DNA from 2 places in the Variovorax sp. 10L421 genome. Region 2 is predicted to be linked to the other one. Evidence: riboswitches for the same ligand, from Rfam matches in the RefSeq annotation. Region 2 holds a riboswitch; the other holds the start of a gene.
What was found. Region 2 has a riboswitch for cobalamin ahead of AC1DFC_RS04500 (TonB-dependent receptor domain-containing protein). Riboswitches for the same ligand answer to the same signal wherever they lie in the genome.
Positions count from the first base shown of each region.

Region 1: linked by a shared signal. The riboswitch ahead of AC1DFC_RS28215 (TonB-dependent receptor) and the one ahead of AC1DFC_RS04500 (TonB-dependent receptor domain-containing protein) in region 2 are both predicted to bind cobalamin.

Region 1 is NZ_JBFTJJ010000037.1:32,310-37,555, reverse strand. It holds partial or broken gene AC1DFC_RS28235 (cation:dicarboxylate symporter family transporter) at 1-80, shown strand, start outside; gene AC1DFC_RS28230 (cation:proton antiporter domain-containing protein) at 254-1,960, shown strand; gene AC1DFC_RS28225 (hypothetical protein) at 1,972-2,376, opposite strand; gene AC1DFC_RS28220 (hypothetical protein) at 2,531-2,752, shown strand; cobalamin riboswitch at 2,840-3,118, shown strand; gene AC1DFC_RS28215 (TonB-dependent receptor) at 3,248-5,246, shown strand, end outside.
Region 2 is NZ_JBFTJJ010000002.1:100,453-105,698, forward strand. It holds gene AC1DFC_RS04485 (ABC transporter substrate-binding protein) at 1-13, opposite strand, end outside; gene AC1DFC_RS04490 (bifunctional adenosylcobinamide kinase/adenosylcobinamide-phosphate guanylyltransferase) at 10-609, opposite strand; gene AC1DFC_RS04495 (cobyrinic acid a,c-diamide synthase CobB) at 593-2,002, opposite strand; gene AC1DFC_RS04500 (TonB-dependent receptor domain-containing protein) at 1,987-3,903, opposite strand; cobalamin riboswitch at 3,992-4,251, opposite strand; gene AC1DFC_RS04505 (ClcB-like voltage-gated chloride channel protein) at 4,307-5,246, shown strand, end outside.

The DNA.
Region 1 (5,246 bases), on a different contig from region 2:
GACTCAACAACGAGAGCTGGGTCGAGGCGCAGGAACCCGAGGCGCTCGACGCGGCGCGCAGCAGCAAGATGGCTGGTTGAGGCTGAACTTTTTGCATATGTGATTCGGGGGTGCTCACGCCGACGGGGGACATTCGCGCAGGGGAGCACCCGGTGGCCTGTGCACGCCCCCCCGAAGAAGAGTCCGAAAAAGAGCCCCTCAAAGAAGGCCGTGTGAAATAAAAGGCCAGACATCGTTCCTGCAGAATGCAGCGATGCCCCACAGCGTCTCCCTCATCAACACGATAGCCGCCGGCCTGGGGCTGGCGCTCGTGCTCGGGTTCCTGGCAGCCAGGCTGCGGCTGCCGGCGCTGGTCGGCTACCTGCTGGCCGGCGTGATCATCGGCCCGTTCACACCGGGCTTCGTGGCCGACGCAGGCATTGCCGCGCAGCTTGCCGAAATCGGCGTGATGCTGCTGATGTTCGGCGTCGGCCTTCATTTTTCCCTCGACGACCTGCTGGCCGTGCGCAAGATCGCGCTGCCCGGTGCGCTCGCGCAGATCGCCGTGGCCACGTTGCTCGGCGGCGGGCTCGCCCTGTGGTGGGGCTGGAGCCCCGGCGCGGCGCTGGTGTTCGGGCTGGCATTGTCGGTGGCCAGCACCGTCGTGCTGCTGCGCGCACTCGAAAGCCTGGGCATCCTCGATTCCTTCACCGGCCGCATCGCCGTCGGCTGGCTCGTGGTCGAAGACCTGGCCATGGTGCTGGTGCTCGTGCTGCTGCCGCCGCTGGCGGGCGCGCTGGGCGGCCAGAGCGCGCAGGCCGGGCCGGGCGATCCGCTGTGGCAGACGCTGGGCCTCACGCTGCTGCAGGTCGGCGGTTTCGTCGCGCTGATGCTGGTGGTCGGGCGGCGCGTGTTCCCGTGGATCCTCTGGCAGGTCGCGCGCACCGGCTCGCGCGAACTGTTCACGCTGTGCGTGGTGGCCGCCGCCGTGAGCATCGCCTTCGCCTCGGCGGCGCTGTTCGGCGTGTCCTTCGCGCTGGGTGCTTTCTTTGCCGGCATGGTGATGCGCGAGTCGCAGTTCGCCCATCGCGCTGCGCAGGAGTCGTTGCCGCTGCGCGATGCCTTCGCAGTGCTGTTCTTCGTGTCGGTCGGCATGCTGTTCGATCCCTCGGTGCTGATCGAGCGGCCGCTGCAGGTGTTGGCGGTGGTGCTGGTCATCGTGCTGGGCAAGTCGCTCGCGGCTTGCGCGCTGGTGCTGGTGTTCCGATACCCGCTGGGCACCGCGCTCACGGTGAGCGCCAGCCTCGCGCAGATCGGCGAGTTCTCGTTCATCCTGGCCGGGCTGGGCGTATCGCTGGGCCTGCTGCCGGTGGAAGGGCAGAGCCTGGTGCTGGCGGGCGCGCTGATCTCCATTGCCACCAACCCGCTGTGGTTCAGCCTGATCGTGCCGATGCAGAAGTGGCTGCACGCCCATTCCTCCTTCGCGCGCGGACTCGAATCGCGCGATGACCCGCTGGCCGAACTGCCCATGACCACCGAGGCGAAATACCTCTCGCGGCAGGTGGTGCTCGTGGGCTACGGCCGCGTGGGGCGCCGCATCGCGGCCGAACTCGACGCGCACGACATCCCGTATGTGGTGGCCGAGCAGAACCGCGAACTGGTCGAGAGGCTGCGCGAGGCCGGTACGCCGGCCGTGTGGGGCGACGCGGCCGATCCGGCCGTGCTGATCCAGGCGCACATTGCGCGTGCCCGCGTGCTGGTGGTGGCCACGCCCGACGCCATGAACGTGCGCCAGATGATGGAGACGGCCCGCACGCTCAACCCCACCATCCAGACCGTGATCCGCAGCCACAACGAGCAGGAGGCCCGGCTGCTCACGCAGGAGACTTCCGCCACCGTGTTCCTGGGCGAACAGGAACTGGCCCAGGCCATGGCGCGCGACGTGGTCCAGCGGGCCGTGTCGATGGCCGTGCCTGCTTGACGCCCGTGCCGTCAGAGGTCTTCGATGACCAGCGTGCGGTATCGCTGGGCGATGGAATAGGGCACCGTGCGCACCAGTTCCATCAGGCGTTCGGCCGTCGCGCTGTCGCGGGTCCTGACCAGCAGGCCGGTGTGGCCTTCGTTCGCCAGCTTGGTAAAGGCGCGTACGGTCGCGGCATCGGTGCCGGCGGACGGCAACGGATCGTCGGAGCTTTTCACGGTCGGGGTGATCTCGGCCAGCACCGTTTGCGCGGGAAGCAGGTAGACCTCGTCCCCACTCATGCCTTTTTCGATCAGGCGGTGACCGATGCGGTTGGCATCTTCTGCGCTCGGAAACATCACCATCGAGTAGCCGGTCGGGTAAAAGGCGCCGCCGATGCTCGACCGCATGTTCGGTTCAAGAGTGAAATGCTTCATGATGCCTCCTGGCTCTTTTGAGGTTCTTCGAAGATCCCTGACTACAACATTAGGCCGCGCGCGGGTCGGGCTCTGTAGGAGAACCCCGAAAGCACTGTCAACCGCATGCGTTCCCCGCCCATTCAGGACAGACCATCCCGTCACGCCCATTTCCATGTCCTTATCAAGAAACGTCGCACTCACCGTCCATGAACTGGAAGCGGGCGAGTTCTATTGGGTGCTGATGGAGGCGGTCGACGACACGCCGGGCGAAACCTCCCACGTCTACATGCCGCTGGAGGCCGCCCAGGATCCCTACGCCACCTACTCGAATGCGCTGGTGGCGGGCGTGGCCGTGCTGCGGCGGCTGTTCGGACCCGACGGGAAGCCCGCCTGAAGTTCTGGCGCAATGCGGCTTGCCGCAGGCCGTTCCCTATAATCCCGCCCGCCCTGGTGTGTCAGTTCTTATTAACTGACTTGCGCCAGGCAACACGGTTCGAAGGTGCCCCGCACGCCATGTGATGGCCACGGGGTTAAACGGGAAGCAGGTGCGCCGCGTCGATCTTGACGCGTCAATTCCTGCGCTGCCCCCGCAACGGTCGGCGGATCTGGAAACCCTCACGCCCATGCCTGCTTCCACGCAGGCATGGGCAGCCACTGCGCATCGGCGTGGGAAGGCGAGGGTTTCGGCCGCGGTGTGCAATCCCACAGCACACCGCGGCGCTCCGCGAGCCCGGATACCGGCCTTCGCAACCGCCTTCGGACGCTGCGGGAGTGCGTGTCCGGGCCTGCCGCCTCGCGCTCGCGCGGACCGCCGCAGTCCCTTCGCCTCTTCCGTTGCTTCCTCTATCGGTCGGGAGCCTGCGGGGACGCAGGTCGCAGGAGAGATCAAATGGGTCAGCAAGCATCGCCGGCGCGCGATTGCATGGGTACGCCGCTGCGTTGGGCGCGCCTTTCGGGTTTCTCATTGGGCTTGGGGCTGGCCTTCGGGCCTTCCGCCGGCTTCGCGCAATCGCCGGATGAAGCGGCCGGCAGCGGCCATGGTTTGAGGCCGGTGCAGGTCGAGGCCGAGCGGCACACGCCGCTGGTCATCGACGAACCCTCGTACACCGGCAGCCGCCTCGGCCTCACGCCGCTGGAAACGCCGGCCAGCATCGAGGTGCTGACGGGCGACACCATCCGCGCGCGCGGCGACGTCTCGGTGATCGACGCCGCTACCCGCGCCACCGGCATCACCGGCTCGCCCGGCCCCGGCAACGGCGGCACCGCCATGGCCGCGCGCGGCTTCTCGGGCCACGGCTCGGTGATGCAGCTGTTCGACGGCACGCGCCTGTATGCGGGCGCGGGCACCGTCACCTTTCCGTTCGACACCTGGTCGGTCGATCGCATCGAGGTGCTGCGCGGCGCGGCCTCGGTGATGTACGGCGAGGGCGCCATCGGCGGCGCGATCAACGTGGTGCCCAGGAAGCCCACGCGCGGCCCGATCCGCAACGAGGCGCTCGTTACGCTCGGCTCCGACGCCACCCGCCAGGTGGCCTTCGGCAGCGGCGGGGCGATCGACGACAGGCTCTCGTACCGCTTCGACATCAGCCACCGCGCCACCGACGGTTTCATGCAGCGCGGGGAGGCCGAGAGCCTCGCCGTGGGCGCGACCGTGCGGCTCGACGTGTCGCGGCAGCTGCAGTTCACGCTGTCGCACGACGAAGGCAGCCAGTCGCCGCAGCGCTACTACGGCGTGCCGCTGATCGACGGCCGCCTGGGCAGCCAGACGCTGCGCCAGAACTACAACGTGGACGACGCCGAGATCAAGTACCGCGACAAGTGGACCCGGCTCGACGCGCAGTGGACGCCCAACGATGCCGTCACCGTGCGCAACCAGCTCTACCGGCTGGAGAGCAAGCGCCACTGGCGCAACAGCGAAACCTACACCTACAACGCCGCCACGCGGCGCGTGACGCGCGGCGACTACCTGGAGATCGGCCATGACCAGGAGCAGATCGGCAACCGCACCGACGCCACCTTCAGGCATGGTCTGTTCGGCCTGGCCAACCAGGTGCTGGTGGGCTTCGATGCGAACCGCATCGACTTCACGCACACCAACGACTCGCCCTATGGCGGCCGCTCGGTGGTCGACCCCTTCGTCTTCAACCCCGGCTACTACGCTTCGCCCGTGGCCTACACGCCGCGCTACAAGACCAGGACCAGCACCTACGCCTTCTTCGCCGAGGACAAGCTGGCCTTCAACCAGCAGTGGTCGGTGGTGGGCAGCCTGCGCTGGGATCACGCGAAGATCGCGCGCACCGACCTGTTGAACGCCGCCAACAGCTTCGGCAAGACCTTCGAGTACGCCACCGGCCGACTCGGCGTGGTCTATGCGCCCGATGTGTCGCAGTCTTTCTATGCACATGTGGCGCGCGCGGCCGATCCGCTGGGCTCGCTGGTCACGACCTCGACTTCGCAGGCGGCCTTCGACCTCAGCACCGGCAAGCAGGTCGAGGTCGGCTACAAGCGCCAGCTGGCCGACAACCGCGGTGCCTGGACGGTGGCGGCCTATCGCATCGAGAAGAACAAGCTGCTCTCGCGCGACGCGACCGACCCGACCATCACCCAGCAGATCGGCAAGCAGTCGTCCGAAGGCGTCGAGGCCACGCTCGACCTGGCATTGACATCCACGCTGAGGCTCGAAGCCAACGTCGCCAAGCTGCGTGCGCGCTACGACGACTTCAATGAGCTGGTCGGCCAGTCGCTGGTCTCGCGCACGGGCAACACGCCCACAGGCGTGCCCGAGGAGGCAGCCAACCTGTGGCTCAACTGGCGCTTCATGCCGCAGTGGGAGGCTGAGTTCGGCGTGCGCTACGTCGGCCCGCGCCAGGCCGACACGGCCAACTCGC
Region 2 (5,246 bases):
GGATCTTCTTCATGCAGCAGGTGCCTTCAGACTCAGCGGCAGTCCGGCCGCCATCAGCGTGACGCGACCGCAGGCGGCGGCCACGTCCTGGTTGAGCCGGCCGAGTGCGTCGACGAAGGCGCGCGTCTCGCGGCCCAGCGGAATCACGCCCAGTCCGATCTCGTTGCCGACCAGTACCACCGGCCCGCGCGCCTCGCGCAGCGCGGCCAGCAGCATCGCCACGTGCGTTGCCGGGGTGCGTGTCACGGGCCGAGCGTCTTCGGAGGGCATCGGCATCAGCAGGTTGGTGAGCCACAGCGTGAGGCAGTCGATCACGACCAGCGTCTCGGGCGAACTCTGCGTGACGACGGCGCGCGCGAGTTCGATCGGCTCCTCGATGGTGCGCATGCCGGGCACGCGCTCGGCACGGTCGGCCTGGTGGCGCACGATGCGCTCCAGCATCTCGTCGTCGTAAGCCTGCGCGGTGGCGATCAGCACGGCGCGGTGCGTGCGAGGCTCGGCGGCGATCCAGTCGATGGCGCGCTGCTCTGCCCGACGCGACTTGCCGCTCTTCTGGCCGCCCAGGATGAATTCGTGCTCGGCGGTCTTCGGCTTACTCGGTTGCGGCATGGCTCTCCAAATCGATGGGCATGGCGCCGAAAAGGCGGGCCGTGGCTTGCGGACTGGAGGCAAACCACGCGTGGAAATAGCTCGCGCGCACCGGGCCGTGCACGTACAGCGCCTCGCCGCTGCGCGCGCCCACGGCCTGCGTTGCGCCGGGCCGGGCCGTGTGGGCGGCAGGCGCGAGCGTCGTTTCGCAGCGCGAATAGTGGAAGGTGTGGCCGCGCAAGGTGTCGCTGCCGAGCGTGAGCTGCTGGGGTCCGAGGCCGGCGAGCCGCTTCTGCATCGTCACGCGGCCGGGCAGCAGGCCCCAGAGACGGTGGACCTGTGCATCGTCCTGCGTGGCCAGTTCGTCGAACAGCGCCATCATGCCGCCGCACTCGGCCCAGACCGGCTTGCCCAATGCAGCATGCGCGGCGAGCGATTCGCGCATCGTTGCGCAGGCGGCCAGCGCTTCAGCGTGCAGCTCGGGATAGCCGCCGGGCAGCCAGACGGCGTCGCAGGCCGGCAGGGCATCGCCCGCAAGTGGCGAGAAGAAGGAGAGCCGCGCGCCCAGCGCAGTGAGCACGTCGAGGTTCGCGGGATAGATGAACGAGAAGGCCGCATCGCGCGCGATGGCGATGGTGCGCCCGGCCAGCAACGCCGGGATCGCTGCTTCAGGTTCAGTCGCTTCGAAGCGCACCTGCGGCAGCTGACTGGCCTGCATCCTGCCGAGCGGCGTGGCGGCCAGCACATCGGCCGCCGCATCGAGCCGCGCCATCGCATCGCCGAGTTCGGTGGCGGCAACGAGGCCCAGGTGCCGCTCGGGCAGCGTGAAGCCTGCGTCGCGCGGCAAGGCGCCGAGCCATTGCGAAGGCTCGCGCAATGCGTCCTTCAGCATGCCCGCATGCCTTTCGCTGGCCACCCGATTCGCCAGCACGCCAGCCCACGGCAATCCGGGCCGGAAGTTCTGCAGCCCGTAGGCCAGCGCGCCGAAGGTACCGGCCATGGCGTGCGCATCGATCACCGCGAGCACCGGCAGGCCGAAACGCTCGGCAAGGTCGGCCGCGCTGGGCGTGCCGTCGAACAGACCCATCACGCCTTCGACGATCAGCAGGTCGCATTCGGCCGCTGCGGCGCGCAGGCGCGCCCGGCAATCGGCCTCGCCGGTCATCCAGAGGTCGAGCGAATGCACCGGCGCGCCGGTGGCCAGCGCCAGCCAGTGCGGATCGAGGAAATCGGGCCCGCACTTGAAAGCGCGCACCCGGCGGCCCTGGCGCGCATGCAGCCGCGCGAGCGCCGCCGCGACGGTGGTCTTGCCCTGCCCCGAGGCCGGGGCAGCCACCAGCACGGCGGCGCACGAGGCCGCCTCGGCACCGGCGGCGCCGCTTCGTGGCGAGGGTTGGCTTAGTGAGGCGTCCACTTGAGACCGACGTACGCAGTGCGGCCGGCATTGGCGTACAGCCGCGCGTACTGGTAGTCCTTGTTGCCCACATTGTCAACGCGCGCCACGAGGTTGAGGTCACGCGTGATCTGCGTGGAGGCCGACAGGTTCAGCACGGTGTAGCCGCCGAGCTTCACGCTGTTGGCTGCATCGTCGTAGCGGCGGCTCGATGTCTGCACCTCGGCGCCCAGCGTCCAGCCGGCAATGCGCCAGTCGGCGCCCAGGGTGGCGTGGCGCTGCGCGCGGCGGGCCAGCAGGTTGTGGGTGGCGAGGTCGCGCGGGTCCTGGAAGTCGAACGAACTGCGCAGCGTGACGTCGCCCAAGCGCTGGCTGCCCGACAACGTGACGCCCTGGTAGCGGGCGCGCGCGGTGCTCGAGTAGCAGCCGAACGAGGAGGCGCAGCCCTTGGCCGTTCCATCGAACCCGATCAGGTTGCGCACGCGGCTGCTGTAGACGACGATGCCCGCCTGCGTGGCGCCTTCGGTGAACTGCAGGCCCAGCTCGGCGTTGCGGCTCGATTCCGGCTTGAGCGTGGCCAAGCCGAATTCACTGAAGCGCTGATACAGCGTGGGCACGCGGAAGGCCGTGCCCGCAGAAGCCGTGAAGCGCAGCGATGGCGTGATGGCATAGCCGTAGGCCGCGCTGCCGGTGGTCTTGCCGCCGAACTCGCTGTCCTTGTCGTGGCGCACGTGCAGCTGCAGCGAATGCGGGCCCTGCACGAAGCCGTAGCCGAGCGAAATCGCATCCTGCGAACGATCGCGCGACAGCAGCTTGGATGTAGTGGTGGGTGCGTTTTCGAGTGCGTCCTCGCGGCGTTCGAGCGTGGCCGTCACCAGGTGCGGGCCGAAGCGGAACTCGTTCTGGAACAGGTAGCCGCGCAGGTTGGTTTCGGTGCGGTAGAACGAAGGCTGCGTCTTGTAGACCGACTGCGAATCGGTCACCTGCACGCGGGTGCTGTAGACGTCGTTCCACTTGGCTGACCAGGTCAGGCCGGCGGTGCGCAGGGTATTGGTCGACTCGTCGTCGCGAAACAGGATCGGCGGCCTGGTCCTGTAGGACACGGCGGCGTCGTAGCCGGCCTTGGCCTCGCTGGTGAGCAGCGTGGCATCGATGCGCTGGTCGGGCGTGATCTGGAAGCCCAGCTTCACGTTGCCCGAGGTGCTGGTGTAGCCGTCGCGGTCGGGGCTGGCGTAGCCGTCCTTGACCACGTTGCGCTTGTTGGCGGGCTGCACGTTGTAGCCCTTGCTTTCTTCATGCGCCACGCCGAACGAATAGTCGAACAGGCCCGACTTGCCGCTCACGCCGCCTTCGATCTTGCGCAGGCCGTTGCTGCCGAAGCCGATGCCCGCGTAAGGCGCCACACCCTCTTCGCCGCGCCTGGTGAAGAGCTGGATCACGCCGCCGATGGCATCCGAGCCATAGACCGCGGCGGCCGGGCCGCGCAGCACTTCGATGCGGTCGATCTGCGAGAGCGGAATGCCTTCCCAGCCGGCGCCTCCGGTCGATTGCGAGTCGATGCGCACGCCGTCGAGGTAGACCGCCGTGAAGCGCGTTTCCGCGCCGCGGATGTACAGGCTGGTGGCGTTGCCCAAGCCGCCCGAGCGCGAGATCTCGATGCCGGGCAGGCGCGAGAGAACGTCGGCCACGCCGGTCGCGCCGCTGCGCTCGATGGTTTGCCGGTCGACGATGGACACGTCGCCCACCAGGTCCGACAGCGCCTGCGGCGTGCGGTTGGCCGTGACCACCGTTTCGCCGAGCGTGGGGGCCTCCTGTGCATGGGCCAGGCCGCCGAAGGCGGTAGCCAGCGCCAGCGGCAGGCAGGCGTGGCGGAAACGGCGCGCAGGAGCGCGGCCGCGAGAAAAGCAAACGTGGGAAATCATGGAATGAGCCGAACGAACGTCAATACCCCTCGCCGGCCTCCCCGCCGGCGCCTGGGCGCCATGGCCGCCCCATGCAACGATCACGCATGCGGCAGCCGCCTTGTTGGCCGGTATCCGGGCTGGCAGAACGACCCCTGCCGCCTTCCCAGGCGCCTGTTTCAGGGCACCCAGTGGCTTCGATGGAAAGGGGTTGGCGCCTTGCGGCGCCGTCTGCTTGACCGTTGCGGGGGCAGCGCAGGCGGCTTCGGCCTTGTTCCGACCTGATGAGGTCGGGGGCTTCCACTCCTGCTTCCCGTTGAACCGCGGCGCGTGAACCACGCCGCAGGCACCAACGGGCGGGATTTTAGAGCCTGCCGGCGGCGGGTTAATTCGAAAGTTGCGGTCGCCGCTAACATCGGCGGCCATGATGCGGCCCGCCTCGGTTTTCCTGGATCTTCGTTCAGCGCTGCAGCGTCTCTTCGGCATCTCGGGCTGGCAGTCGATGCTGCTGTGGTCCATCGGGGCCGGCCTGCTGGGCACGCTGGCGACCGAAGTCTTCCGCGCGGCGCTCCTTGCCTTCGAGCACCTGGTGCTCGGGCCGGGCGAAGGGCTGGTGGCGATGGCGAAGCACCTGCCGTGGTGGGCGCGCATTGCCTGCCCCACGCTGGGCGGGCTGGTGGCCGGGCTGCTGCTCGTGCTGGCGAAACGCGTCGCGCAGCGCAGCGCCACCTCCGACTACATGGAAGCCATCGTGCTCGGCGACGGACGCATCCCGGTGGCGCAGACGCTGGCGCGCAGTGCGTCGTCGCTGGTGAGCATCGGCAGCGGCGGCTCCATCGGGCGCGAGGGCTCGATGGTGCAGCTGGCGGCGCTGGCGGCTTCGCTGTTGGGGCGGGTGTTCCGCTTTCCGGTCGAGCGGCTGCGGCTGCTGGTGGCCTGCGGCGCGGCGGCGGGCCTGACCGCGGCCTACAACGCGCCCATCGCCGGCGCCTTCTTCGTCGCCGAGATCGTGCTGGGCTCGATCGCAATGGAGAACGTGGGGCCGATCATCATCGCCTCGGTGGTCGCCAACGTGGCGATGCGGGCGCTGCCCGGCTACCAGCCGCCGTACAGGATGCCGGCGTTCCCGGAGATCCATGGCGCCGACGTCATGCTGTTCTGCGTGCTCGGCGTGCTGCTGGGCTTTGCCGCGGTCGGCTTCCTGCGTGCGCTGCAGGGCAGCCGCGCACTGTTCTCGCGATTGCTGCTGACGCTGCCGTGGCGGCTGGCTTTGGGCGGCTTGGTGATGGGCGTGGTGTCTGTGCCCGTGCCCGAGGTCTGGGGCAACGGCTACAGCGTGGTCAATGCGGTGCTGCACACGCCCT